Regions from separate parts of the Streptomyces sp. NPDC087300 genome, predicted to be linked through region 2. Evidence: riboswitches for the same ligand, from Rfam matches in the RefSeq annotation. Region 2 holds a riboswitch; each other region holds the start of a gene.
What was found. A riboswitch is a leader RNA that binds a small molecule or an ion and turns the genes downstream of it on or off. The one in region 2 is predicted to bind cobalamin.
Positions count from the first base shown of each region.

Region 1: linked by a shared signal. The riboswitch ahead of cobN (cobaltochelatase subunit CobN) and the one ahead of ACIO9J_RS08230 (ribonucleoside-diphosphate reductase subunit alpha) in region 2 are both predicted to bind cobalamin.
Region 3: linked by a shared signal. The riboswitch ahead of ACIO9J_RS18430 (prenyltransferase/squalene oxidase repeat-containing protein) and the one ahead of ACIO9J_RS08230 (ribonucleoside-diphosphate reductase subunit alpha) in region 2 are both predicted to bind cobalamin.

Region 1 is NZ_JBIUYI010000010.1:298,873-308,547, reverse strand. It holds gene cbiE (precorrin-6y C5,15-methyltransferase (decarboxylating) subunit CbiE) at 1-674, shown strand, start outside; gene cobM (precorrin-4 C(11)-methyltransferase) at 679-1,428, shown strand; gene ACIO9J_RS35780 (cobalt-precorrin-5B (C(1))-methyltransferase) at 1,493-2,632, opposite strand; gene ACIO9J_RS35775 (cobalt-precorrin-6A reductase) at 2,650-3,396, shown strand; gene ACIO9J_RS35770 (precorrin-2 C(20)-methyltransferase) at 3,552-5,072, opposite strand; gene ACIO9J_RS35765 (precorrin-8X methylmutase) at 5,096-5,722, opposite strand; gene ACIO9J_RS35760 (cobalamin biosynthesis protein CobG) at 5,797-7,074, opposite strand; cobalamin riboswitch at 7,180-7,318, shown strand; gene cobN (cobaltochelatase subunit CobN) at 7,353-9,675, shown strand, end outside.
Region 2 is NZ_JBIUYI010000002.1:581,673-591,347, reverse strand. It holds gene ACIO9J_RS08260 (GntR family transcriptional regulator) at 1-640, shown strand, start outside; gene ACIO9J_RS08255 (carbon starvation CstA family protein) at 760-2,874, shown strand; gene ACIO9J_RS08250 (YbdD/YjiX family protein) at 2,892-3,068, shown strand; gene ACIO9J_RS08245 (DUF3311 domain-containing protein) at 3,179-3,454, shown strand; gene mctP (monocarboxylate uptake permease MctP) at 3,451-5,097, shown strand; gene ACIO9J_RS08235 (GNAT family N-acetyltransferase) at 5,175-5,669, shown strand; cobalamin riboswitch at 5,750-5,881, shown strand; gene ACIO9J_RS08230 (ribonucleoside-diphosphate reductase subunit alpha) at 6,009-8,402, shown strand; gene ACIO9J_RS08225 (ribonucleotide-diphosphate reductase subunit beta) at 8,402-9,424, shown strand; gene ACIO9J_RS08220 (cytochrome P450) at 9,491-9,675, opposite strand, start outside.
Region 3 is NZ_JBIUYI010000004.1:580,801-590,475, reverse strand. It holds gene lanKC (class III lanthionine synthetase LanKC) at 1-2,335, opposite strand, end outside; gene ACIO9J_RS18445 (ferredoxin) at 2,622-2,855, opposite strand; gene ACIO9J_RS18440 (aldehyde dehydrogenase) at 2,855-4,321, opposite strand; gene ACIO9J_RS18435 (MBL fold metallo-hydrolase) at 4,518-5,573, shown strand; cobalamin riboswitch at 5,631-5,755, shown strand; gene ACIO9J_RS18430 (prenyltransferase/squalene oxidase repeat-containing protein) at 5,879-7,114, shown strand; gene ACIO9J_RS18425 (SCO2322 family protein) at 7,111-7,788, shown strand; gene ACIO9J_RS18420 (energy-coupling factor transporter transmembrane component T) at 7,808-8,962, shown strand; gene ACIO9J_RS18415 (ABC transporter ATP-binding protein) at 8,959-9,675, shown strand, end outside.

The DNA.
Region 1 (9,675 bases), on a different contig from region 2:
CGCACGAGGGGACCGCCGACACCTGGTCGCACGCGCCCGGCGATCCGCTGAACGTGGTCGCCGTCGAGTGCCGCCGCGACCCCGGGGCGCTCCGGCTCGGCGCCGTGCCCGGCCTGCCCGACGCGGCGTACGAATCCGACGGGCAGCTCACCAAGCGCCACGTCAGGGCCGCCACCCTCGCCGCGCTCGCGCCCGCGCCCGGCGAGTTGCTGTGGGACGTGGGCGGCGGCTCCGGCTCGATCGCCGTGGAGTGGCTGCGCACCCATCCGTCCTGCCGCGCCGTCACCGTCGAGAAGAACGCCGTACGGGCCGCACGGATCACCCGCAACGCCGACCGGCTCGGCGTTCCCGGGCTGCGCGTCGTCACGGGCACCGCGCCCGAAGCCCTGGCCGAACTCCCCACGCCCGACGCCGTGTTCATCGGCGGCGGCCTGACCGCGCCCGGCCTGCTCGACGCGTGCTGGGCCGCGCTCCCGACGGGCGGCCGGCTCGTCGCCAACACCGTCACGATGGAGTCCGAGGCCCTGCTCGCCCAGTGGTACCGGCGGCACGGCGGCGAGCTGGTCAGGATCGCGGTCGCCCAGGCCGTCCCCGTCGGCGGCTTCACCGGCTGGCGGCAGGCCATGCCGGTCACCCAATGGTCTGTCACCAAGGCACAGGAAAGCAGGAGTTGACGAGATGACCGTGTACTTCATCGGCGCGGGACCCGGCGCCGCCGACCTGATCACGGTGCGCGGCGCCCGCACGCTCGCCGCCTGCCAGGTCTGCCTGTACGCGGGCAGCCTGGTGCCGGTCGAGCTCCTCGACGAATGCCCGGACGGGGCACGCCTGGTGGACACCGCGCAGCTCAACCTGGACGAGATCACCGGGGAGTTGACGCGCGCGCACGAGCAGGGCCTCGACGTGGCCAGGCTGCACTCCGGCGACCCGTCGGTGTTCAGCGCCGTCGCCGAGCAGATGCGGCGGCTCGACGCGGCGGGCGTGCCGTACGAAGTGGTGCCCGGCGTCCCCGCGTTCGCCGCGGCCGCCGCCGCGCTCAAGCGGGAGCTGACGGTGCCGACCGTCGGGCAGACGGTGATCCTCACGCGGATCGCGCAGCGGGCCACGGCGATGCCGCCCGGCGAGGACCTCGCCACGCTCGGGCGCAGTGGGGCGCTGCTCGTGCTGCACCTTGCCGCGGGCTACGTGGACCGGGTCGTTGAGGAGCTGCTGCCTCATTACGGGGCGGAGTGTCCTGTCGCCGTCGTCGCTCTTGCGAGCCGTCCCGATGAGGTGATCCTTCGGGGTGCGCTCGGGTCCATCGCGGAGCAGGTGAAGTCGGCGGGGATCGTGCGTACCGCTGTGATCATGGTCGGTCGCACGTTGGGGGCGGAGCAGTTCCGGGACAGTCATCTGTATTCGGCCGACAGGGATCGGCACGTTTGTTGAGCTGCCGCGGCTCGGTGCTGTCCTGCGGGCCGTCGTGCGCTGGGCGCGCAGTTCCCCGCGCCCCTTACGGGGTGCTTCTGCCCACCACCGTGCCCGCCCTGTCGATGCAGATCACGTCGACCGCGACCGGGGCGCCGCGCAGCACCGCGAGGGCCTCGTCGCGGGCCTTCGTCGCCACCAGATCGCCCAGCGGGACCCCCGCCGCCTCGCACAGGCGCAGCGCCTCCAGGCCCGTGTTCGCGGCGGCGATCCGCTCGGCGAGGGCCTCGGACGCGCCTCCCGTACGGGCCAGCTCCGCGAGGAAGGGCTTGTCCACCTGGGAGCGGGCCGAGTGCAGGTCGAGGTGGCCGACCGCCAGCTTGGAGAGTTTGGCGAAGCCGCCGCAGACGGTGAGGCGGTCCACGGGGTGCCGGCGCACGTACTTCAGGACCGCGCCCGCGAAGTCCCCCATGTCCAGGAGGGCGTCCTCGGGCAGGCCGTACTCGGCGATCACCGTCTTCTCCGACGTGGACCCCGTACACCCGGCGACATGGGTGCGGCCCGCCGCCCGTGCCACGTCCACGCCGCGCCGGATCGAGTCGATCCACGCCGAGCACGAGTAGGGCACGACGATCCCGGTGGTGCCGAGGATCGACAGGCCGCCGAGGATGCCGAGGCGCGGGTTCCAGGTGGAGCGGGCGATCTCCGCGCCGTGGTCGACGGAGACGGTGATCTCGACGTCGGGAGCGGCCCCCGCGCGCTCCGCCACCCGCGCCACGTGCTCGCGCATCAGCTGCCGCGGCACGGGGTTGATCGCCGGTTCCCCGACGTCGAGGGGCAGCCCGGGACGGGTGACCGTGCCCACGCCAGGACCCGCCTTGAAGACCACGCCGGAGCCCGGCGGCAGCCGCCGCACCGTGGCGCGCACGAGCGCGCCGTGCGTGACGTCGGGGTCGTCGCCCGCGTCCTTGACGATGCCCGCCATGGCGTACGACGCGGTGAGTTCCTCGGCGGCGAGCGCGAAGGCCGGTGTCTGGCCCTTGGGCAGCGTGATGGTCACCGGGTCGGGGAAGTCGCCGGTCAGCAGCGCGGTGTAGGCGGCGGTGGTGGCCGCCGTCGCGCAGGCGCCGGTCGTCCATCCCGGCCGCAGACCGGTGTGCTTGAGTTGGGCACCGCGCCCGCCCTTGGCCTCGCCGGGCCGGCCTTGCTCCTGTGGCTCACTCATGAGGGAAAACGAACTCCGTGCACGTACTGATTCTGGGGGGAACGACCGAGGCGCGCCGCCTGGCGGAACTGCTCGCGGGTGTCGCGGGGACGCGGGTGACCAGCTCCCTCGCGGGGCGGGTCGCCGCGCCCCGGCTGCCGCCCGGCGAGGTCCGCGTCGGCGGCTTCGGCGGGGCAGGAGGGCTCGCCGATTGGCTGCGCGAGCACCGCGTGGACGCGCTCATCGACGCCACCCATCCTTTCGCGGGGACGATCTCCTTCAACGCGGCGGCGGCCGCCGCCGCGACCCATGTTCCCCTGCTCGCGCTGCGCAGGTCCGGCTGGGTCGCGGAGCCGGGCGACGACTGGCACATGGTCGATTCCCTGGACCAGGCGGCGCGGGTCCTGCCCGCGCTGGGCGAGCGGGTGTTCCTCACGACGGGGCGGATGGGGCTCGCGGCGTTCGCGGGCCGCGGGCTTGACCGGTTGTGGTTTCTCGTACGCTCCGTCGACGCGCCCGAGCCGCCGTGCCCGGCGCGCATGGAGGTGCTGCTCGACCGGGGGCCCTTCTCCCTCGACGGGGAGCGGGAGCTGTTGCGTCGGCACCGGATCGATGTGGTGGTGACGAAGGACAGTGGGGGTGCGGCCACCTCGCCCAAGCTGGTCGCCGCGCGTGAGGCGGGGGTTCCTGTCGTGGTGGTCCGGCGGCCCGCCCACCCCGGCGGGGTCGCGGTGGTCGGCCGGCCCGAGGCGGCGGTTGACTGGGTTCGTCTGCTGCGTGGATAGGTGCGGGTTGTTCGTGGCTGGTCGCGCGGTTCCCCGCGCACCTAGAAGCAGGCACCCCGTGCCCCTGAGCGGCGCGGGGGTGCCCCGTAAGGGGGCGCGGGGAACCGCGCGGCCAGCCCCCACGTGCCCGCAGGGACAGCCGTACGCCCAGACCCTCAGCCCTCCGGATAGCGCCGCGGCGTCCAGACGACCTGTTCCCCGCCCCCGCGCCGCCGCGTAACCACCGTCTGGGAGGAGCCGACGATGAGCAGCGTGCGCATGTCGACGTCGGCGGGGTCCAGATCGGCCAGGCGGACGATGCGGATGCTCTCCTCGGGCCCGCCGACGTCACGGGCGAGAACGACGGGGGTGTCCGGCGCCCGGTGGCCGAGGAGCAGCTCCCTCGCCTTGCCGACCTGCCAAGTGCGGCTGCGCGAGCCGGGGTTGTAGAGGGCGAGGACCAGATCCGCCGAAGCCGCCGCCGCGAGCCGCTCCGCGATGACCTCCCAGGGCTTGAGCCGGTCGGAGAGGGAGAGCGTGGCGTAGTCGTGGCCGAGCGGGGCGCCCGCGCGGGCGGCCGCCGCGTTGGCCGCGGTCACCCCGGGGAGCACCCGCACGGGGACGTCCGCGTACTCCTGTCGCGAGGCGACCTCCAGGACGGCCGTGGCCATCGCGAAGACGCCGGGGTCGCCGCCGGAGACGACCGCGACGCGCCGCCCGCGCTGCGCCAGCTCCAGGGCGAACGCGGCGCGTTCGGACTCGACGCGGTTGTCGGAGCCGTGCCGCCGCTGGCCGGGGCGGTGCGGCACCCGGTCCAGGTAGGTGGTGTAGCCGACCAGGTCGTCGGCGTCCGCGAGCGCGCCGCGCGTCTCGGGGGTCAGCCACAGCGGGCCCGCGGGTCCGGTGCCGACGACGACCACGTCGCCCGTCTCGCCGCGGTCCTCCGGGGCGCTGCGCGCGGCGGGCCCGCCGGTCAGCGGGGCCACCCTGCTCGGCAGCACCGCCACCGAGAAGTACGGCACGGACTCCGGGTCCACGTCGGCCAGCCGCCCTGTGCGCTCGCCCGCCATGGTGGCGCGCTCGACGTACCGTGCCTCGTCGAGCCGGCCCGTGCGCTCCAGGGCGCCGCGCACCTTGCCGAAGGTGCGGCCGAGCTTCATCACGACCGCCGAGTCCGTCGCCGCGAGGCGCGCCGCGAGTTCCTCCTCGGGGAGCGTGCCCGGCAGGATCGTGAGGACCTCCTCGGCCTCCACCAGGGGCTCACCGAGCCGGGCGGCCGCCGCGCTGACCGAGGTCACGCCGGGGATCACCTCGGTCGGGTAGCGGTCGGCCAGGCGCTTGTGCATGTGCTGGTAGGAGCCGTAGAAGAGCGGGTCGCCCTCGGCGAGCACGGCGACCGTGCGGCCCGCGTCGAGGTGTGCGGCGAGCCGGGCCGCCGCCGCCTCGTAGAAGTCGTCGAGCGCGCCCCGGTAGCCGCCGGGGTGGTCCGTGCCCTCCGTGGTGACGGGGTAGACCAGCGCCTCCTCGATGTGGTCGGCGCGGATGTGCGCGGCCGCGATCGAGCGGGCGATGGAGCGGCCGTGCCGTGCCGAGTGGTAGGCGACCACGTCGGCGGCGGCGATGACCTCGACGGCGCGCAGCGTCATCAGCGACGGGTCGCCGGGCCCGAGGCCGACGCCGTAGAGCCGTCCCCGCAGGGCGTCTTGGGTGGTTTCGGTGTTCACTCCGCCTCGCTCGCAATCGCGTTGATCGCCGCCGCGGCCATCGCGCTGCCGCCGCGCCGTCCCCGTACGACCAGGTACTCGATCCCCGACGCGTGTCCGGCCAGCGCGTCCTTGGACTCGGCGGCGCCGACGAAGCCGACCGGGATGCCGAGCACGGCGGCCGGGCGCGGGGCGCCCTCCTCGATCATCTCCAGGAGGCGGAAGAGCGCGGTGGGCGCGTTGCCGATGGCGACGACGGAGCCCTCCAGGCGGTCGCGCCAGAGTTCGAGCGCGGCGGCGCTGCGGGTGGTGCCGAGGCGCGCCGCGAGGTCCGGCACGGACGGGTCGGCGAGCGTGCAGATGACCTCGTTGTCCGCGGGCAGCCGCTTGCGCGTGACGCCGCTCGCGACCATGTTCGCGTCGCAGAGGATCGGCGCGCCGCCGCGCAGCGCCGCGCGGGCGTCGGCCACCACCCGGGGGCTGAAGGCGAGGTCGCGCACGAGGTCGACCATCCCGCAGGCGTGGATCATCCGCACCGCGACCTGGCTGACGTCGGCGGGCAGGCCCGCGAGGTCCGCCTCCGCGCGGATGGTGGCAAAGGACTCGCGGTAGATCGCCGCGCCGTCCTTCTCGTAGTCGAACACTGTGCTCTCGCTCATCTCGTGGCCGTTCCGGCCGTCGTGGTCGTCGTGGTCGTGGGGCGTCGTCATGTGCGTGGTCAGGTCGGGTGCGGGGGCGTACGGGCGGTGGTGACCGCCTCCGTCACGGTGGCGCCCGCCACGGGCACGACCGAGCCGCCGGTGCGCAGGGTCACCTCGTAGCGGCCGTCCGCCGTGGCGAGGACGTCCACCCAGTCGCCGTGCGGATGCCCGCACCGGCGCTCGCAGCCCGACCAGTGGACGGGGAGTCCGGCGCGGCCGGGCACGGCGTCCGCGCGGACGTCGGCGAGCGACTTGGCGCAGCCGGGCCGCCCGGTGCAGGCGCCGACGCCGAGCCAGGGCGACGCGGGCTCGGTCACGAACCCGGCGTCGGCGAGGACCCGAAGGCGCTCCCGCGCGGCCTCGTCGGTGAACCCGGGCACGACGAATCCGCGCCAGGGCGTGACCCGTACCTCGTCGCCGGGCGCGGGCAGCAGCGCGCGCAGCTGGGCCGCGCTCACCCGTCCCAGCGGGGCCGTGACCAGCACGGCACCGCCGAGGACGCCGGGAGGCGGCGGGCCCTGAACCGTCGTCCCCGCGACCGGTGCCGGGGCCGCGGCCGCCGTCGCAGGAACGCCCGCGTCCGCCAGCGCCCGCGCCACCTCGACGGCCCGCCCGGCCGGCAGCTCGGCCACCCGCCAGGCGCCGTTGCCCGCCGCCAGCGCGGCCGTGCGGAACGCCCCGGCCGCGGCCAGCGCGGCACGGGGAGCCTCGGCGCCCGGCACCCGGAACGTGGCGGCGCCGAGCCGAAGCAGCGCCGTGCCCGCCGATTCTGCGATCAAGGTCACATCGGCGCCGAGCCCCGCCACGTCCCCGCGCCCGTCGTCGGCGGCGAACAGGAAGCGGCCGGAGAGCTCCGCGGTCCACTCCTCGGCGCAGAGGAGTCCGTCCAGCTCACGGGCCCACAACTGCACGTCGGCGTGGCCGAGTCCGTCGATTCCGGCCAGCGGCGACGCCACCACGTTGCGGACGCGCTCGTGCCGTTCGGAGGGGAGCAGGCCCGCGTCCGAGAGGAGCGCCGAGAGTGCGCCGCCGCAGGTCTCGCCGAGGCCGCGCAGCTCGACGTTGCCGCGTGAGGTGATGCTGAGGTGACCGTCCGCGAGCCGCTCGGCGGCGGTGGCCAGGACGTCGACCTGACGGGACGTCAAGAGGCCGCCGGGCAGCCGGAGTCGGGCCAGGCCGCCGTCGTCGGCGCGGTGCAGGCGGAGGGCTCCGGGGCAGGCGTCGCCCCGGTCGCGTATGAGGGATTCGCCCTGTTGTGTGGAGGTTGCTCGGGTGGGCGGCATGGCGGCGAGCATACCCACGCGGATCCGGCGGGGCGCCTCCCGATACCGGCCGTCCTGGCAGGTGGCCGCCCACCGCGACCTGGGCAGGACTTACTATGCAGGCGGCGGACCGCCAGGTCCGTCGACGCCAGCGACGGCGTGGGTCCACCAGGACCCGATGGAGGAAGCCCGGTGCGAATCCGGCGCGGTCCCGCCACTGTGAGCCCCACCGACGTGGGGTGAGCCAGGAACTCCTGCCGTCCAACACGACCACCCGGGGCGCGGACACCCCGAGGAAGGCCTGCGCCCGCATGCTTCTGCTGCTGTCGACCTCCGACACCGACCTGCTCAGCGCCCGTGCTGCGGGGGGTCCCGTCGACTACCGGTTCGCCAACCCATCGCGCCTCGACCTGGCCGAGCTTCCCGCGCTCCTGGACGGCGCCGACCTCGTCGTCGTACGCCTCCTCGGCGGTGTCCGCGCCTGGCAGGACGGCCTCGACCAGCTGACCGCGAGCGGCCTGCCCGTCGTCGTGCTCACCGGTGAACAGGCCCCCGACGCCCAGCTGATGGCCTCCTCCACCGTGCCGGTCGGCATCGCCGCGGAGGCCCACGCCTACCTGGCGCACGGCGGCCCAGCCAACCTGGAGCAGCTGGCCCGCTTCCTCTCCGACACCGTGCTGCTCACGGGCCACGGCTTCGAGCCGCCCGCGCCCGCCCCCTCCTGGGGCCCGCTCGAGCGCACCGCCCGCGCCGTCGAGGGCCCGACCGTCGCGGTGCTCTACTACCGCGCCCACCACATGAGCGGCAACACCGCGTTCGTGGACGCCCTGTGCGGCGCCATCGAAGACGCGGGCGCCCGCCCGCTGCCGCTGTACGTGGCCTCGCTGCGCGCCCCCGAGCCGGAGCTCATCGAGGAGCTGCGCGCCGCCGACACCATCGTGACCACCGTGCTCGCCGCGGGCGGCACCAAGCCCGCGGAGGCGTCGGCGGGCGGTGACGACGAGTCCTGGGACGCGGGCGCGCTCACCGGCCTCGACGTGCCGATCCTCCAGGCGCTCTGCCTGACCGGGTCCCGCGCGGCCTGGGAGGAGAACGACGAGGGCGTGTCGCCGCTGGACGCCGCGAGCCAGATCGCGGTGCCGGAGTTCGACGGCCGCCTGATCACCGTGCCGTTCTCGTTCAAGGAGATCGACGAGGACGGGCTCCCGGCCTATGTGGCCGACGCCGAGCGCGCGGCCCGGGTCGCCGGAATCGCCGTACGGCACGCCCGTCTGAAGCACATCCCGGCCGCCGACAAGCGCCTCGCCCTGGTGCTCTCCGCCTACCCGACCAAGCACTCCCGGATCGGCAACGCGGTGGGTCTGGACACCCCCGCGTCCGCCGTCGCGCTGCTGCGCAGGCTCATCGGCGAGGGCTACGACTTCGGGGCCACCGAAGAGATCCCCGGTCTCGTGTCCGGCGACGGCGACGAGCTGATCCGCGCGCTGATCGACGCGGGCGGGCACGACCAGGAGTGGCTCACCGAGGAGCAGCTGGCCGCCAACCCGGTCCGCATCCCGGCCGCCGACTACAAGCGCTGGTACGCGACGCTCCCCGCCGAGCTGCGCGAGTCGGTCGAGCGGCACTGGGGTCCGCCGCCGGGCGAGATGTTCCTCGACAAGTCCCGGGTGGGCAACGGCGGCGACCCCGAGGGCGACATCGTGCTGGCCGCCCTGCGCCGCGGCAACCTGCTGATCCTCATCCAGCCGCCGCGCGGCTTCGGCGAGAACCCGATCGCGATCTACCACGACCCCGATCTGCCGCCCTCGCACCACTACTTGGCGGCGTACCGCTGGATCGCCGCGTCCGCGACGGACGGCGGTTTCGGCGCCGACGCGATGATCCACCTCGGCAAGCACGGCAACCTGGAGTGGCTGCCGGGCAAGAACGCGGGCCTGTCGGCCGCCTGCGGTCCCGACGCCGCGCTCGGCGATCTGCCGCTTATCTACCCCTTCCTGGTCAACGACCCGGGCGAGGGCACCCAGGCCAAGCGCCGCGTGCACGCCACGCTCATCGACCACCTGGTGCCGCCGATGGCCCGCGCCGACTCCTACGGCGACATCGCGCGCCTGGAGCAACTCCTGGACGAGTACGCCCAGATCAGCTCCATGGACCCGGCCAAGCTGCCCGCGATCCGCGCCCAGATCTGGACGCTGATCCAGGCCGCGAAGCTCGACCACGACCTCGGTCTGGAGGAGCGCCCCGGGGACGACGGCTTCGACGACTTCCTGCTGCACGTCGACGGCTGGCTCTGCGAGATCAAGGACATGCAGATCCGCGACGGACTGCACGTCCTGGGCAGCGCGCCCGCGGGCGCCGACCGCGTCAACCTCGTCCTCGCGGTGCTGCGCGCCCGCCAGATCTGGGGCGGCACGACGGCCCTGCCCGGTCTGCGCGAAGCCCTCGGCCTGGACGAGTCGGCCGCCACGCGCGTGAGCGCCGACGAGGCGGAGGACAAGGCCCGCGCCCTGGTCCAGGCGATGGACGACGCGGACTGGGACCTGTCCGCCGTCCCCACCGACCAGGGCGAACAGGTCGCCGCCATCCTGGAGTTCGCAGCCCGCGAGGTGGTCCCGCGCCTCGCCGCGACCACCG
Region 2 (9,675 bases):
CCCCGTCCCCCCGGAGCGCACCCTCGCCGCCGAGTTCGACACCTCGCGTACGACGGTGCGCCAGGCCCTCCAGGAGCTGGTCGTCGAGGGCCGCCTCGAACGCATCCAGGGCAAGGGCACCTTCGTCGCCAAGCCCAAGGTCTCGCAGGCCCTCCAACTCACCTCGTACACCGAGGACATGAGGGCCCAGGGCCTTGAGCCCACCTCGCAGCTCCTGGACATCGGCTACATCACCGCCGACGACACCCTCGCCGGCCTGCTCGACATCAGCGCGGGCGGCCGGGTCCTCAGGATCGAGCGGCTGCGCCTGGCCAACGGCGAGGCGATGGCCATCGAGACGACCCACCTCTCCGCCAAGCGCTTCCCCGCGCTGCGCCGCTCCCTGGTCAAGTACACCTCGCTCTACACCGCGCTCGCCGAGGTGTACGACGTGCACCTCGCGGAGGCCGAGGAGACCATCGAGACCTCGCTGGCCACCCCGCGCGAGGCCGGCCTGCTCGGCACCGACGTCGGCCTGCCGATGCTGCTCCTGTCCCGGCACTCGCTGGACGGCGCGGGACAGCCCGTGGAGTGGGTCCGCTCGGTCTACCGCGGCGACCGGTACAAGTTCGTGGCCCGCCTCAAGCGCCCCACGGACTGATCCGGCACCACCGCCCCCGAGGGCCCTCCCGCCCATCGCACCCTTCCGAGGTCTGGCGCGGATCACTTCGCTGCTCTAGGTTCCTCCCGTCATCGCATGGTGAACGGGAGGACGGCCCGGTGCGCACAGCGAATCCTCGAACCATCGTCATCTGGTCCCTCGTCGCGCTGGTCGGCGCCGCGGGCTGGACCGTTCTCGCCCTCGCCCGCGACGAGGAGGTGTCGGCCGTCTGGATGGTCGCGGCGGCCCTCGGCAGCTACGCCATCGCGTACCGCTTCTACTCCAAGTTCATCGCGTACAAGGTGCTCAAGGTCGACAGGACCCGGGCCACCCCCGCCGAGCGGCTCGACAACGGCATGGACTTCCACCCGACCGACCGGCGGGTGCTGCTCGGCCACCACTTCGCCGCGATCGCGGGCGCGGGGCCGCTGGTGGGGCCCGTACTCGCCGCGCAGATGGGGTACTTGCCCGGCACCATCTGGATCATCGTCGGCGTGATCTTCGCGGGCGCCGTGCAGGACATGGTCGTGCTGTTCTTCTCCACCCGGCGCGACGGCAAGTCGCTGGGGCAGATGGCCCGCGAGGAGATCGGCCCGTTCGGCGGGGCCGCCGCGCTGCTCGCCACCTTCGCCATCATGATCATCCTGCTCGGAGTGCTGGCGCTCGTCATCGTCAACGCGCTCGCCGAGTCGCCGTGGGGCACCTTCTCCATCGCGATGACCATCCCGATCGCCCTGCTCATGGGCTTCTACCTGCGTGTCCTGCGGCCGGGACGGGTCAGCGAGGTCTCCCTGATCGGCATCGCCCTGCTGCTGCTCGCGCTGGTCGCGGGCCGCTGGGTCGCCGAGTCCTCGCTCGCCGACACCTTCACGCTCGCGCCGTCGACGCTGGTGATCTGGATGGTGGCGTACGGCTTCATCGCCTCGATCCTGCCGGTGTGGATGCTGCTCGCGCCGCGCGACTACCTCTCCACCTTCATGAAGATCGGCACCATCCTGCTGCTCGCGCTCGGTGTCGTGCTCACCCTGCCCACGCTCAAGATGGACCCGGTGACCGACTTCGCCTCGCGCGGTGACGGCCCGGTCTTCGCCGGATCGCTCTTCCCCTTCGTCTTCATCACCATCGCCTGCGGGGCCCTCTCCGGCTTCCACGCGCTGATCTCCTCGGGCACGACGCCGAAGATGATCCAGAAGGAGACGCAGGTCCGGATGATCGGCTACGGCTCCATGCTGATGGAGTCGTCCGTCGCGGTGATGGCGCTGGTCGCGGCGAGCATCATCGACCCGGGCCTGTACTTCGCGATGAACGCGCCCGCGGGCGTCATCGGCGACACCGTCCAGGAGGCGTCGAAGGCCGTCGCGGGCTTCGGGTACTCGATCTCGCCGGCCGATCTCGCGCAGGCCGCCAAGAACGTCGAGGAGTCCTCGCTGCTCTCGCGCACGGGCGGCGCGCCCACCCTCGCGATCGGCGTCTCGGAGATCTTCTCGAAGGTCACCGGCGGCTCGATGCGCGCGTTCTGGTACCACTTCGCGATCATGTTCGAGGCGCTGTTCATCCTCACCGCGCTCGACGCGGGCACCCGGGTGGGCCGCTTCATGCTCCAGGACATGCTCGGCAACCTCTACAAGCCCTTCAGGAACGTGAGTTGGAAGCCGGGCCTGATCCTCACCAGCGCCGCGGTCACCGGCCTGTGGGGGTACTTCCTGTGGGTGGGCGTGCACGAGCCGCTCGGCGGGATCAACCAGCTCTTCCCGATCTTCGGCATCGCCAACCAGCTCCTCGCCGCCGTGGCGCTCGCCGTCTGCACGACGCTGCTCGTGAAGTCCGGACGCCTCAAGTGGGCCTGGATCACCGGGATTCCGCTGGTCTGGGACGCCACGGTCACGCTCACCGCGAGCTGGCAGAAGGTGTTCTCCAGCGATCCGCGCGTCGGCTTCTTCCAGCAGCGCTCCAACTACCAGGACGCCATCGACGCGGGCAAGGTCCTGCCGCCCGCCAAGACCATGGACGACATGCACACCGTGGTCACCAACTCCACGGTGGACGGCGTCCTTTCGGCCGCGCTCGCGCTGCTCATCGTCGTCGTGATCGCCGACGCGGCCCGGATCTGCGTCAAGCACGTCCGGCATCCCGCGGCGTCCCGGCTGAGCGAGGCACCGTACGTGGAGTCGAAACTGTCCGCGCCCGACGGGCTGTTCCCGACGCGCGAGGAGAAGCGGGAGCTCACGCCGTGACGTGGGTGCTGCGCGGGATGCGGTGGGTGCGCTGGTACGCACGGGAGTTGACCGACGAATCCGCGTACGACCGCTATGTCGCACACGCGCGAAGGGAGCATCCAGGCGTATCCGTACCGTCCCGCAGGGAGTTCGAGCGAATGCGGACGGACCGCCAGGAGTCGGACCCGCGACAAGCGTTCCGCTGCTGCTGAGCAGGCATGTTGACCCGTCCGTTATCCGGACGGGGGTTCCATAGATCAAGACTCTCGCTTAGATTTCCCGCACATCAAGCAGGGGATGAGCGAGGGAGCGGAGCCGTGACATGTCTGATGCGCCTGAAGTGAACCGACCGGTGGTCACGCCGGTCCGTGTGGTCATCGCCCTCTGTCTTGTCGCGCCGTTCGTCGCGATGCTCTGGGTGAGCTCCTACGCGAAGATCGAACCGACCTTCATCGGCATCCCGTTCTTCTACTGGTACCAGATGCTGTGGGTGCTCATCTCCACGGCGCTGACGATGATCGCGTACAAGCTGTGGCAGCGCGACCAGCGGATCCGCAAGGCCGAGGCCCGGCAGCTCCAGGAAGGTGCCGGACGATGAACGTGCTCGCATCGGGGACGGGCGGCGTCAACGGCGTCGCGCTCGGCGTCTTCATCTTCTTCTTCATCGCCGTCACGGTGATGGGCTTCCTCGCCGCCCGCTGGCGCAGGGCCGACAACGACCAGAGCCTGGACGAATGGGGCCTGGGCGGACGGTCGTTCGGCACCTGGGTCACCTGGTTCCTGCTCGGCGGCGACCTGTACACGGCGTACACCTTCGTCGCCGTCCCCGCGGCGATCTACGCGGCGGGCGCGGCCGGCTTCTTCGCCGTCCCGTACACGATCCTCGTCTACCCGCTGATCTTCACCTTCCTGCCGCGCCTGTGGTCGGTCTCGCACAAGCACGGGTACGTGACCACGTCGGACTTCGTCCGCGGCCGCTTCGGCTCCAAGGGGCTCTCGCTGGCCGTCGCGGTCACCGGCATCCTCGCCACGATGCCGTACATCGCGCTCCAACTGGTCGGCATCCAGGCCGTCCTGGACGTGATGGGCGTCGGCGGCGGCCCCGACACCAACTGGTTCGTCAAGGACCTGCCGCTGCTCATCGCCTTCGCGGTGCTCGCCGCCTACACGTACTCCTCGGGGCTGCGCGCCCCCGCGCTGATCGCGTTCGTGAAGGACGGCCTGATCTACCTCGTCATCATCGTCGCCATCATCTACATCCCGATCAAGCTCGGCGGCTTCGACGACATCTTCGCCAAGGCCGGTGACGCCTTCGCGCAGACCAACCCGGCCACCGACAAGCCGCGCGGCGCGCTCGCGCCCGCCGAGGCGGGCCAGTGGACCTACGCCACGCTGGCGCTCGGCTCGGCCCTCGCGCTGTTCATGTATCCGCACTCGATCACGGCGACGCTCTCCTCCAAGAGCCGCAACGTGATCCGCCGCAACACCACGATCCTGCCGCTGTACTCGCTGATGCTGGGACTGCTCGCGCTGCTCGGCTTCATGGCGATCGCGGCCGGGATCAAGGTCGACAACGGGCAGTTGGCGATCCCCCAGCTCTTCGAGGAGATGTTCCCCGACTGGTTCACCGGCGTCGCCTTCGCCGCGATCGGCATCGGCGCGCTCGTGCCCGCCGCCATCATGTCGATCGCCGCGGCGAACCTCTTCACCCGGAACATCTACAAGGACTTCCTCAAGCCCGACGCGACGCCCGAGCAGGAGACCAAGGTCTCCAAGCTGGTCTCGCTCATGGTGAAGGTGGGCGCGCTGGTCTTCGTCCTCGGCATGGACAAGACCGTCGCGATCAACTTCCAGCTGCTCGGCGGCATCTGGATCCTCCAGACGATGCCCGCGCTGGTCGGCGGCCTGTTCACCCGCTGGTTCCACCGCTGGGCGCTGCTCGCGGGCTGGGCGGTCGGCATGGTCTACGGCACGCTCGCCGCGTACGGCGTCGCGTCGCCGACGCAGAAGCACTTCGGCGGCTCGTCCGACACCATCCCCGGCATCGGTGAGATCGGCTACATCGGCCTCACCGCGTTCGTCCTGAACGTGGTCGTGACCGTGGTCCTCACCTTCGCCCTGAAGGCGCTGAAGGCCCCCGAGGGCGTCGACGAGACGTCGCCCGGGGACTACACGGCGGACGCCGGCGACCCCGGCGTCGCCACCGAGCTGCCGAAGGCGACGGCGGGCGCCGGGCACTGAACCGTTCGACAGGTACGACGACGGGCCGCCGGAAAACCGGCGGCCCGTCGTCGTACCCCTGTTGCACACTTCGCCGCATGGACATCACGATCAGACACGCGCGTCCCGACGAGTACGAGGCGTTGGGCGACCTCACCGCGGGGGCGTACCTCGCCGACGGACATCTGAGCCTCGGGGCCGACGACCCCTATCTGACGGTGCTGCGGGACGTGGCGGGGCGCGCGGCGCAGGCCCAGGTCCTGGTGGCCGCGGCGGACGAGGAGCCGCTCGGCTGCGTGGCCTTCGTCCCGTCCGGCGGTCCGATGGCCGACATCGCCCGGGACGACCAGGCGGAGATCCGCATGCTGGCCGTCTCCGCCGCGGCGCGCGGCAGGGGCGCGGGCGAGGCGCTGGTGCGGGAGTGCCTGCGGCGCGCCAGGGACGCGGGCCGCACGGGGCTCGTCCTGTCCACCCAGCCCTCGATGCACGCCGCCCACCGGCTCTACGGGCGCCTCGGCTTCGTACGGACCCCGGAGCGGGACTGGCAGCCGATCCCGGACCTGACGCTGCTCACCTACGAGTTGACGTTCTAGGACACTCCTCGCAGAGCCACCCGCACGACCGCCCGTTCGGTGCCGACACAAGATGTGGGCCTGCTTCAGAAACCCGGCACAAGATGTATGCTCGTGCTCGCTGCCGTCGCAGGGGAATCCGGTGCAAGTCCGGAACTGTCCCGCAACGGTGTATGTGTACGTCTTTGTCGTACCCGCAAGTCCGAGGACCTGCCGGCAGCGCACCCGAGCCGTCCGGCCCGGGTGCCGACCGTCCGGGCCTCGTGGAGTGGGCCGGTGGACGCGGTACGCCGCCCTGCCCGGGTGCGCCCGTGCACCATTCCCTCCCCTGGCCCAGAGCCGAGCGAGGGAGAGCTCCACGTGACCATCGCGCCTGCCGAACCTGCGTCAGCGACGACCACGCCGACCGCCGAGGGTACCGACGGGCCAGGGACCGCGCTGCTGCGGACCCTGACCGACCTCACCGCCGACCTCCCCGACGCCGACCCCGGCCGGGTGGCCGCCGCCGCGCTGCGCGGCAGGTCGGCCCGCGCCGACGTGGCCGAGCTGCGGGAACTGGCGACCGAGGCGGCCGCGGGGCTCATCTCCGAGGACCCCGCGTACTCCAAGCTCGCCGCCAGGCTCCTGTCGATCGGCATCCGCGAGGAAGCGGCCACGCAGGGCGTGCACTCCTTCACCGACTCCGTCGCGGTCGGCCACCGCGAGGGCCTGATCGCCGACCGCACCGCGTCCTTCGTGACCGCGCACGCGGCCCGGCTCGACTCGCTCGTGGACGCCGCGCTCGCGGACGGCGCGGACTTCCGTTTCGGCTACTTCGGCCTGCGCACGCTGCACAGCCGCTACCTGCTGCGCCACCCCATCACCCGGCAGGTCATCGAGACCCCGCAGCACTTCATGCTGCGCGTGGCGAGCGGCCTGGCGGAAGACGGCAGCGCCCGCGCCCTGGACGAGGTCGCCGCGCTGTACCGCCTGATGAGCCGCCTGGACTACCTGCCGTCGTCGCCGACGCTGTTCAACTCGGGCACCCGGCACCCGCAGATGTCCTCCTGCTACCTCCTCGACTCCCCGCTGGACGAGCTCGACTCGATCTACGACCGCTACCACCAGGTCGCGCGGCTCTCCAAGCACGCGGGCGGCATCGGCCTCTCCTACTCGCGCATCCGTTCGCGCGGTTCGCTGATCCGCGGCACCAACGGGCACTCCAACGGCATCGTGCCGTTCCTCAAGACCCTCGACGCCTCGGTCGCCGCGGTGAACCAGGGCGGGCGCCGCAAGGGCGCGGCCGCGGTCTACCTGGAGACCTGGCACTCCGACATCGAGGAGTTCCTGGAGCTGCGCGACAACACGGGTGAGGACGCGCGCCGCACGCACAACCTCAACCTCGCGCACTGGATCCCCGACGAGTTCATGCGCCGGGTCGCCGCCGACCAGGACTGGTCGCTGTTCTCGCCGGCCGACGTGCCCGAGCTCGTCGACCTGTGGGGCGAGGAGTTCGACGCCGCCTACCGCAAGGCGGAGGCCGCGGGGATCGCGAAGAAGACCATGCCGGCCCGGGAACTGTACGGCCGCATGATGCGCACCCTCGCGCAGACCGGCAACGGCTGGATGACCTTCAAGGACGCCGCCAACCGCACCGCCAACCAGACGGCGGAGCCCGGCCACACGGTGCACTCCTCCAACCTCTGCACGGAGATCCTGGAGGTGACGGACGACGGGGAGACGGCCGTCTGCAACCTCGGCTCGGTCAACCTCGGCGCCTTCGTCGTCGACGGCGACATCGACTGGGAGCGCCTCGACGAGACGGTCCGCACCGCCGTCACCTTCCTCGACCGCGTCGTCGACATCAACTTCTACCCGACCGAGCAGGCCGGGCGCTCCAACGCCAGGTGGCGCCCGGTGGGCCTCGGCGCGATGGGCCTCCAGGACGTCTTCTTCCAGCTGAAGATGCCGTTCGACTCGCCCGAGGCGCGGGCCCTCTCCACCCGCATCGCCGAGCGCATCATGCTCGCTTCGTACGAGGCGTCCGCGGACCTCGCCGAGCGCAACGGCCCGCTGCCCGCCTGGGAGAAGACCCGCACCGCGCGCGGCGTCCTGCACCCGGACCACTACGGCGTGGAGCTGACCTGGCCCGAGCGCTGGGCGGCCCTGCGCGAGCGGATCGCCACCACCGGCATGCGCAACTCGCTGCTCCTCGCGATCGCGCCGACGGCCACCATCGCGTCCATCGCGGGCGTGTACGAGTGCATCGAGCCGCAGGTCTCCAACCTCTTCAAGCGCGAGACGCTGTCCGGCGAGTTCCTCCAGGTCAACTCCTACCTGGTGCAGGAGCTCAAGCGGCTCGGCGTGTGGGACGCGCAGACCCGTGAGGCGCTGCGCGAGTCCAACGGCTCGGTGCAGGGCTTCACCTGGGTGCCCGAAGAGGTCCGCGCGCTGTACCGCACCGCGTGGGAGATCCCGCAGCGCGGCCTGATCGACATGGCGGCCGACCGCACCCCGTTCCTGGACCAGGCGCAGTCCCTGAACCTGTTCCTGGAGACGCCGACCATCGGCAAGCTCTCCTCGATGTACGCCTACGCCTGGCAGCGGGGCCTGAAGACCACGTACTACCTGCGCTCGCGCCCGGCGACGCGCATCGCCCGCGCGGCCGGCGGCTCCCAGGCCACCGCCGCGGCCCCCGTCCCCCAGCAGGTGAGCGACCCCGACGCGATCGCCTGCTCCCTGGAAAACCCCGAGTCCTGCGAGGCCTGCCAGTAATGTCCAGCACCACCAGCTCCGCCAAGAACCTGCTCGACCCGGGCTTCGAACTCACCCTGCGTCCCATGCGCTACCCGGACTTCTACGAGCGCTACCGGGACGCGATCAAGAACACCTGGACCGTCGAGGAGGTCGACCTCCACTCGGACGTCGCCGACCTCGCCAAGCTCTCGCCGGGCGAGCAGCACATGATCGGCCGCCTGGTCGCGTTCTTCGCCACGGGTGACTCGATCGTCTCCAACAACCTGGTGCTGACGCTCTACAAGCACATCAACTCCCCCGAGGCGCGGCTCTACCTGAGCCGTCAGCTCTTCGAGGAGGCCGTGCACGTCCAGTTCTATCTGACGCTGCTCGACACCTACCTGCCCGACCCGGAGGACCGCGCCGCCGCCTTCGACGCGGTCGAGGAGATCCCCTCGATCCGTGAGAAGGCCGAGTTCTGCTTCAAGTGGATCAACGAGGTCGAGAAGCTGGACCGCCTGGAGACGCAGGCCGACCGCCGGCGCTTCCTGCTCAACCTGATCTGCTTCGCCGCGTGCATCGAGGGCCTGTTCTTCTACGGCGCCTTCGCGTACGTCTACTGGTTCCGCAGCCGCGGTCTGCTGCACGGCCTCGCGACCGGCACCAACTGGGTGTTCCGCGACGAGACGATGCACATGAGCTTCGCCTTCGACGTGGTGGACACGGTCCGCAAGGAGGAGCCCGAGCTCTTCGACGACGCGCTCGAGCAGCAGGTCACCGACATGCTGAAGGAGGCCGTCGAGGCCGAGCTGCAGTTCGCCCGCGATCTGTGCGGCGATGGCCTGCCCGGCATGAACACCGACTCGATGCGCGAGTACCTCCAGTGCGTCGCCGACCAGCGTCTTCAGCGCCTCGGCTTCGCGCCGGTCTACGGCTCGGAGAACCCGTTCTCCTTCATGGAGTTGCAGGGTGTGCAGGAGCTGACGAACTTCTTCGAGCGGCGGCCCTCCGCGTACCAGGTCGCGGTCGAGGGTTCGGTCTCCTTCGACGACGAGTTCTGAGCCTGGCGCAACCGGCTCCCGGTGTGCCCGCCCCGTCACGGGGGGTGGGGTGGGCACACCGCTCGGTCAGCGCGCTTCGGCCCGCAGGACGAGCCGCTTGGGGTGCAGCGTGATGCCGATCCTGGTGCCGGTGTCGGTCTCGTCGACCGGCGTCAGGCGCCACTTCGGAGCCACCGTGCCCAGGATCAGGGCCAGTTCAGCGAGGCTGAAGTGGTCGCCAGGGCACTTTCGGTTGCCGACGCTGAACGGCA
Region 3 (9,675 bases), on a different contig from region 2:
CGAGGTAGTCGTCGATGACCATGCCGATGCCGACGCTGCCGTCGCCGAGGTAGGGCATGGTGCGCCATCCCTCGTTGACGGCGAGGCTGCCGTCGCGCTTCTGGGCCACGCACTGGTCGAGGTCGGCGCGCAGGGCGCGGGCCGCGAGGTCGAGGAGCGCCGGGTCACCATTGCGCTCGTACAGCCGGATGAAGAGCAGGGCGGGCCCGGTGGCGCCGCGCAGCAGTCCTGCCCTGCGCCGGGCGCCGCCCGCCGGTTCCTCGGCGGTGAGGCGTTCGCCGAGCAGTTCGGCGGCGCGCAGCGCGTACTGGCCGAGGGTGCGCTCGCCGGTGCTCTCCGCGAGGGAGTCGAGGGCCAGGCCGAGGCCGGCGAGGCCGCCGTACAGGTCGGAGGGGAGCCGCTGCCAGCGTTCCTGGAGGATGAGCTCCGCCAGGTCGAGCGCGCGGTCGCGGTGCCCGAGCCTGTCGAGTACGTGGGCGATGCCCGCGAGACCGTCGTGGAGTCCCAACGGGGTCCCGGCCGGGGCGGGTTCGGTGTGCTTGAGGAGCCAGCGTTCGCCCTCCTCGTACCGGGGCGCGCCGCTCTCGGCGAGGGCGAGCAGCACTCCGGCCGCGCCGTGTGCGAGGCCGAGCCCGCCGCCCTCGGCGAACTGCGAGATGTCGCCGGGGAAGAGCCGGTCGTCGCGCTCCGGGGTGGCGGAGGCGAGGATGGCCTCGACCATCGAGTCGCGGCTGCGGGGCCAGTCGGCCGGGTCGACCAGGGGTGCGGCCGTGCGCGCCGCGGTCCTGGCGGCGCCGGTCCCGCCCCCCTCCACAAGGCCCTGCTCGGGGGCCTCCGTGTCTCCCGCTCCGCGGACCGGCGCCCGCTCGTCCCCGCCGTCCCGGCCCGCCGGGCCGTGCTGGATCTCGGCCACGGCCTCGGCCAGGAACTCCTGTGGCACGTCCGGGAATTCGGCGGCGATCACCTGCGCGAAGTGCGCGGCCTTGTCCCGGTCGATGGAGAGCAGTGTGGTGATCGGCAGGAAGAGGGCGAGCCGCAGACAGGCGAGCGCGTAGCGGTCGACGTCGGCGCCGGTGCGGTCCGGCGGGGCGAGGAAGCCGGGGTGCGCGACGATCTGGCGGCCCTGGTCGCCGATCGCCGCCGCGGCCTCGAAGTCGAGGAGGGAGACGGTGCTTTCGTCGGGCGCGACCATGATGTTGAACAGGTGCAGGTCGTTGAAGACGACGCCCCGTTCGTGCACGGCGGCCACGGCTTCCTCGACGGCCCGGTGCATGCGCAGCGCCCAGGCCGTGTACTCCGATATGTCGGCGGCGTCGGGCTCGCTGGTGCACAGCGGGTGCCGGTGCGCGAAGAACGAGTTGAGGGTCGAGCCCTCCAGGAAGTCCATGACGAGGAAGCGGTGTTCGCCGAGGAGGAACCAGTCGCGCACCTCGGGTGCGACGCCGAGTCCGGAGAGCTTCTCCAGGGCGTCCTTCTCGCGTTCGAGGCGGGCCACGGCGTCGGCGCCGTCGGAGGCGAGGCCCGCGTGCGGGCGGCCCTCCTTGAGGACGACCTTGCGGCCGTCGCGGGTGTCGGTGCCCGCGTAGACCCCGCCGCCGTTGGAGAAGTGCAGCGCCTTCTCGATGCGGTACGGCAGGTCGCCGACGGTCGTCGTGTTGCGCGCGGCGAGCGCCGGTTCGAGGAAGTCGGGCAGCTTGACCCACTCGGGGACCTTGAAGGCGGGGCCGCGGTCGTCCGGCACCAGCTGGCCTTCGGCGTTCTCCACGGCGGGCACGAGGGTGCCCTTGCCGTCGTCGCACATGCGGCGGGTGAAGGCGCCGTACCTGACGTACAGCGGGCCCTGCTCCCAGCGCAGGTCGGTGAGGATGTACGGCCCTTCGAACCCTTCGAGAAGCTTTCCCAACGCGGTGAGCAGCTCGTGGAGCTGGGCGTCGTCGGCCGGGTAGACGGTGGCGAACTTGCCGCTCATGTCGCGGCCCGCGTACTTGCTGTTGCGCAGGTGCAGCAAGTGAGTGGCCGGCACGAACTTGAAGGGGACCGAGCGCGGCACGCAGTGGTCCCACACGAGGGCCGCGATCTTGTCGGCGTTCTCCAGGGTGGCGGAGACGTGGATCTTCCAGCCCTGCTGGGGCGTGGGGAGCGGTTTCCCCGCGTCGTCCAGCGGGACGAAGGAGAGCCAGTCGCCGGAGCGTCCGGAGCGCCAGCCCTCCGGGACCGGGCGGCGGGAGGTGGGGAACTCGCGGGCAGCGCTTCGGGTGCCCGTGGACGGCAGCCGGTCCGGGGTCTCGTAGAAGAATCTGTCGGCAAGACAGTAGACCTCGTACCGCTTGTCCATGGTGTCCCCTCTCTGCTCGGCGTGGCAGAGAGATTTCCAGGACGCAAAGGGGCGGAACAGTAACGGCTGTCATCAGATCACCGTGCGGAACGCACGCGTAAAGTCCCGTTCGCCCTTGTTCGAGTGCACAGGATATCCAGGCCTCCGCCACATGGCGATGCCCGCGGCGCATCGGTGAGGACGCGGCACGGGCAGCCGGTGGTTGAGGTGTGACGGCGCCTGACCTAGGTCTTTCGTTTGGATCAGGCCAGACCCCGCGAGCCCGGCCTGATCCAAACGAAAGGCCCTAGTCCTCGGGCGGGAAGACCACCTCTCCGCTGTCGGCGAGGGTGATCGTGATCGCCTCGACGGGGCAGCCCTCCGCGGCCTCCAGGACCTGTTCGTTGGCGTCGGTCTCGGGGTGGGCGGGGTGGGACTGGCGGGCGCTGTCGAGGGTGAAGCCGCCGGGCGCGGTGCCCACGCACATCCCCGATCCGATGCAGACCGACCGGTCGACCTCGACGTGCCAGCGGTCACCCATCAGGCACCGCTCCCCTCGTAGCCCGCGGGGAGATGGATCATCTGGTGCTCGAAGTACTCGGCGTACCCCTCGGGCCCGAACTCCCGCCCGATGCCGGAGTTCTTGAAGCCGCCGAAGGGGCCGAGCATGTCGAGGCTGAAGGTGTTCACGGAGTACGTCCCGGTGCGCACCTGCCGTGCGACGTCGATGCCGCGTTCGACGTCGGCCGTCCAGACGCTGCCGCTGAGCCCGTAGTCGGAGTCGTTGGCGATCCGCACGGCCTCGTCCTGTTCGCCGTACGGCAGCAGGCAGATGACCGGGCCGAAGATCTCCTCGCGGGCGATGCGCATGGAGTTGTCGACGCCGCCGAAGAGCGTCGGCTCGACGTACCAGCCCTGGTCGAGCCCGGCGGGGCGGCCGCCGCCCGCGAGGATCTTGGCGCCCTCCTCCTGGCCGATGCGGATGTAGTCGAGGGAGCGCCGCTGCTGCCGTTCGGCGACGAGCGGGCCGAGTTCGGTGGCGGGGTCGAGCGGATCGCCGACCTTGAGGCCTGACGCTGCGGCGGCGAACGCCTCGGCGAACTCGTCGTAGCGGGTGCGCGGCACGAGGATACGGGTCTGGGCCACGCACGCCTGGCCGTTGATCATCCAGGCGAAGGGCGCGATGCCCGCGACGGCGGTCGCCGCGTCGGCGTCGGGCAGCACGATCGCGGCGGACTTGCCGCCGAGTTCGAGGGTGACGCGGGTGAGGTTGCGGGCCGCGACCTCCATGACGCGCTTGCCCGCGCCGACGGATCCGGTGAAGGAGATCTTGTCGACGCCGGGGTGCGCGACGAGGTACTCGCTGACCTCGCGGTCCGCGGAGATGACGGAGAGCACGCCAGGCGGCAGCCCGGCGTCGGCGGCTATCTCGGCGAGGATGTAGGCGTCGAGGGGCGCCTCCGGCGAGGTCTTGAGGATCACCGGGCAGCCCGCGAGCAGCGCGGGGGCGAGCTTGGCGGCGGCGGTGAACTGCGGGACGTTCCAGGGCACGACGGCGGCGACCACGCCCACCGGCTGGCGCCGCACGAGCAGTTTGCCGAGGACTCCGTCGCGCGCCTCCTCGTAGGTGAAGTCGCGGGCGACGGTGAGGGCCGCGTCCCACGCCATCATCGCGGCGAGCGCCTGCACCATCACGCTGGAGGTGTACGGGGTGCCGTTCTCCGTGCTGATGACCCGGGCGATCTCCTCGTGGCGTACGGCGATCCCGTCCTTGATCCGGGTGACGACCGCGATCCGTTCGTCCAGGGTCATGCGCGGCCAGGGCCCGTCGTCGAACGCCCGGCGGGCGGTGGCGACGGCGCGGTCCACGTCGGCGGGGGCCGCGTGCGGCACGCGGGCGAAGACCTTTCCGGTGTGCGGGGAGACGACGTCGATGACGCCCTTGCCGAGCGGGTCCACCAACTCCCCGCCGATGAACAGCTGTCCGTGTTCCACGAGCTCGGTCATGGCTGACTGCCTCCTGCGGAGCGCTTTCTGACACCGTTTCAGAACTGATACCAGTTCTAGTTGGAGGAGTCCACGGACCGGACGCGCAACCGGCCGCCGATTCGGTCGACTTGGGCGACCATTGAAACTAGTTCTAGTTATAGTGGCGGCACCCGGCGACGAGAGACGCGGCACCCGGCGACAGAGACGAGGCCCCATGACCCCGCAGGTGACCGACCCGCCGGTGATCGAGCACGGCGGCGGCGTCTGGAGCATCAAGGTCCCGATCCCCGACAACCCCCTCGGCTTCACCCTCGTCCACCTCCTGGCGACCGACCGCGGCCCGGTCCTCGTCGACACCGGCTGGGACGACCCCACGTCCTGGGACACCCTGACCGCGGGACTCGCCCGGTGCGGCGTCGCCGTCGGGGACGTGCACGGCGTGGTCATCACCCACCACCACCCCGACCACCACGGTCTGTCCGCGAAGGTCCGCGACGCATCGGGCGCGTGGATCGCGATGCACGCGGCCGACGCCTCCGTGGTGCGCCGCACCCGCGCCAACCCGCCCGGCCGCTGGTACGCCTACATGGCCGCCAAGCTGACGGCGGCCGGCGCGCCCGCCGAGCACGTCGCCCCGCTGGTCCGCGCCGCCGAGGAGGGCCGCCCCAGGAAACTGCCGGGACTCGACCCCGCGCTGCCCGACCGCGACATCGCCCCCGGCGAGCTCCTCGACCTCGCGGGCCGCAGGCTGCGCGCGATCTGGACCCCTGGCCACACCCCCGGCCACGTCTGCCTGCACCTGGAGGAGGACCACCCCGCCCGGCTGCGGGGCAACGGCCGCCTCTTCTCCGGCGACCACCTGCTGCCCGGCATCAGCCCGCACATCGGCCTGTACGAGGACCCCGACGACGCCACGGTCACCGATCCCCTCGGCGACTACCTCGACTCCCTGGAGCGGGTCGCCCGCCTCGACCCGGCCGAGATCCTCCCCGCCCACCAGCACGCCTTCACCGACGCCCCCGCCCGCGTCGGCGCGCTCATCGCCCACCACGAGGAGCGCCTGACCGGACTGCACGCCCTGCTCGCCGAACCCCGCACCGCCTGGCAGCTCGCCGAGCGGATGGAGTGGAACCGGCCCTGGGCCGACATCCCCTACGGCTCGCGCAACATCGCGGTGTCGGAAGCGGAGGCCCATGTGCGGCGCCTGGTGAAGCTGGGCCGCGCCGAGGTCGTGCCCGGCGGCGACCCGGTCACCTACGTGGCGGTGTGACACCCCGGGGCGGCCGGTGCGCCGCCCCCGCCGCCCGGCCCCGCCCCGTACGGGCCGGTAGAGTGGGCGAGTCGTCCTCACGCCCGTACAGGGGGAAGCCGGTGCGAATCCGGCGCTGACCCGCAGCCGTATGACCGCCTTGGCGGAGAGCCGGAATGCCCGGTGCGGAACGTGACCGGCTCGCTTCATCGGACCCCCCGATGAGCGGCACCGTCGAGGTATACGGAGCCGGAGCCGCCCGGAAGCCGTGCTCGCAACGGTCCGTGCCGCCCCGCTCCCCGCAGGGAGAGGCAACCCGCCGCATCATGAACGTTCGCCACAGCGCAGCGGTCCTGGCCGCCGCCGTAGCCGTGTTCGGCTCCGCCGCCGCACCGGCCGCTTTCGCGGACGACGCGAAGCCGTCGCCCTCCACCGCGCTCCCCTCGGGCCTCTACGGCAAGAGCGACCCCAAGTTCGACGGCGTCTTCCGGCAGTCGTACGCCCTGCTCGCCCAGCACACGGAGGGCGTCAAGCCCGCCGCGAAGGCCGTCGACTGGCTGACCGGGCAGCAGTGCGCGAGCGGCGGTTACGCGGCCTACCGCGCGGACGCGAGCGCGCCGTGCGACTCCAAGACCATGGTCGACAGCAACTCCACCGCGGCCGCCGTGCAGGCGCTCGCCGCGCTCGGCGGCGAGAAGAAGACGGTCGGCAAGAGCGTCGAGTGGCTGAAGTCCGTACAGAACACGGACGGGGGCTGGGGCTACAACCCGGGCCTGCCCACCGACGCCAACTCCACCGGCATCGTGATCGGCGCCCTCGTCTCGGCGGGTGAGAACCCCGCGGACGTGAAGTCCAAGGACGGCAAGTCCGCCTACGACGCGCTGCCCGAGCTCGCCATGGACTGCGGCAAGGACGGCGGCGCCTTCGGTCTCGCCGACCCCAAGTCCGGCAAGCTCTCGCCGAACGCCGACGCCACCGCCGCCGGTGTGCTGGGCGGCCTCGGCAAGGGTCTCGTGGTGTCGCAGCCCAAGAAGGGCCAGCCCACGAACCCCAAGTGCGCGAAGCCCGAGAACGTGACGCAGGCCGCGAGCAACGGCGTCGGCTATCTCCTCGACACCCTCGGCAAGACCGACGACCACCTGATGTCCTCGATGCCGGGCGCCGACGACCAGCCCGACTTCGGCAACACCGCCGACGCGGTGCTCGCGCTCGCCGCCGCAGGTGAGAAGGACCAGGCGAAGAAGTCCGCCGAGTGGCTCTCGAAGAACTCCGCGGACTGGGCCAAGCAGTCCGGTCCCGCCGCCTACTCGCAGCTGGTCTTCGCCGCCAACGCGGCCGGGATGGACGCCCGTGACTTCGGCGGCGCCGACCTCGTCAAGCAGCTGAACGCCACGGGCCCGGCGCCGGAGACCGCGTCGAAGTCCCCGTCCGCCGACTCGGACGAGGAGAAGAAGGACGACGGCGGCGGCGTCAGCGTCTGGTGGATCATCGGCGTCGGCATGGTCGCCGGCATCGGCATCGGCTTCCTCTACAGCGGCAACCGCAAGAAGAAGCAGCCGTGACCGCGGGCCGTGCGCGGCGCGGGCACCGGGCGGTCGTGGCGTTCCTCGCCACGCTGCTCTGCACCCTCGGCGTCCTCGCCGCCGCGCCCGCCCAGGCCGCCGGCTACCGCTACTGGTCGTTCTGGGAGCGTTCCGGCGACAGCTGGACCTACGCCACCCAGGGCCCGGGTACCGCGAAGCCCGACGACGGCGACGTACAAGGCTTCCGCTTCTCGGTCTCCGAGGACACCAAGGACTCGGCGAAGCCGCGCGGCGCGGCCGGCTTCGAGGACATCTGCGCCGACAGGCCCGCCAAGGACGGCCGCAAGCGGGTCGCCCTGGTCATCGACTTCGGCCTGGCCGAGGACGCGCCCAAGGGCGAGCGGCCGCCCGCCGCGCGCACGGCCTGCGCGCAGGTCGCCGAGGACGCCACCAGCGCCGAGGCCCTCGCCGCGGTCGCCAAGCCGCTGCGCTACGACAGCAACGCCCTGCTCTGCGCCATCTCCGGCTACCCGAAGTCGGGCTGCGGCGACCAGGTCTCCGGCGACGGCACGTCGAAGAAGGACCAGGCAGGTCAGGCCGACGGTGACAAGGGGGGCGACGGCGGCCCCTCGGTCGGTCTGATCGCCGGGATCGCCGCCGTCGTGGTGCTGGGCGGTGCCGCGCTGTGGCAGGCCCGCCGCCGTCGCGGCTGACGCGGGCCCGGACAGCACGATGACGGACCACGGCAGCCGCACGCCCACCGCCCTCGGGTGGCGCCTCGCCCCCGAGGCGCACCGGAGCAACGCCCTGCACCCGGGCGCCTGGTGGATCTGGGCGCTCGGCCTCGGCACGGCCGCCTCGCGCACCACCAATCCGCTCCTGATCGGCCTGCTGATCGGCGTCGCGGGCTATGTGGTGGCGGCGCGGCGTACGTCCGCTCCGTGGGCGAAGTCGTACGGCGCCTTCGTGAAGCTCGGCCTGGTCGTGATCGGGATCAGGCTCGTCTTCGCGATCGTGCTCGGCTCGCCGATCCCCGGCACACACACCCTCTTCACGCTGCCCGAGGTGCCGCTGCCCGACTGGGCCAAGGGCGTCCGGATCGGCGGCCGGGTCACGGCCGAGGGGCTGCTCTTCGCGCTGTACGACGGCATCAGGCTCGCGGGCCTGCTGATCTGCGTCGGCGCCGCGAACGCGCTGGCCAGCCCGGCGCGGCTGCTCAAGTCGCTGCCGGGCGCGCTCTACGAGGCCGGGGTCGCCGTCGTGGTGGCGATGACGTTCGCGCCCAACCTGATCACCGACGTACAGCGGCTGCGGGCCGCGCGCCGACTGCGCGGGCGCCCCGACAGAGGAATCAGGGGGCTCCTCCAGGTGGGCCTGCCCGTCCTCGAAGGCGCCCTCGAACGCTCGGTGGCACTGGCCGCCGCGATGGACGCGCGCGGCTTCGGCCGCAGCGCCGCCGTGCCCGCCGGGGTGCGCAGGGCCACCGCCGTCCTGACGCTCGGCGGACTCATGGGCGTGTGCGTCGGGACGTACGGACTGCTGACCGCGCAGGGCGCCGCGTACGGCCTGCCCGTCCTGGCCGCCGGGCTGCTCGCCGCGCTCGGCGGGCTCAGGCTCGGCGGCCGCAGGGCCGTGCGCACCCGCTACCGGCCCGACCGGTGGGGCCCACGGGCCTGGGCCGTCGCCGGTTCCGGGATCGCCGTCGCGGGGCTGATGATCACCGCATCCTCGTACGGCGTGGCCGCCCTCCAGCCCGGTGTCGTGCCGCTCGTCGCGCCCGCGCTGCCGCTGTGGCCCGCGGCGGCGGTGCTGATCGGGCTGCTGCCCGCGTTCGTCGCGCCGGTGCCCGCCGATTCCGCTTCCCCGGCCTCCAAGGAGACGTCATGATCCGCTTCGAGGACGTCTCGGTGACGTACGAGGGAACCGCGGGGCCCACCGTCCGTGGGGTCGATCTCACCGTCCCCGAGGGCGAGTTGGTGCTGCTCGTGGGCCCCTCGGGGGTCGGCAAGTCGACGCTGCTCGGCACGGTCAGCGGGCTCGTGCCGCACTTCACGGGCGGCACCCTGCGCGGCCGGGTGACGGTGGCGGGCCGCGACACCCGCACGCACAAGCCGCGCGAACTCGCCGACGTCGTCGGCACGGTGGGCCAGGACCCTCTCTCGCACTTCGTGACGGACACCGTCGAGGACGAACTCGCGTACGGCATGGAGTCGCTCGGGCTCGCCCCCGACGTGATGCGCCGCAGGGTCGAGGAGACGCTGGACCTGCTCGGCCTCGCCGATCTGCGCGACCGGCCCATCGCGACGCTCTCCGGCGGCCAGCAGCAGCGCGTCGCGATCGGCTCGGTGCTCACCCCGCACCCCCGGGTCCTCGTCCTCGACGAGCCGACGTCCGCGCTCGACCCGGCCGCCGCCGAAGAGGTGCTCGCGGTGCTCCAGCGCCTCGTCCACGACCTCGGCACCACGGTCCTGATGGCCGAGCACCGCCTGGAGCGCGTCGTGCAGTACGCGGACCAGGTGCTGCTGCTCGCGGCCCCCGGCGAACCGCCGGTGCTCGGCGACCCCGCCGCGCTGATGGCCCGCTCCCCCGTCTACCCGCCG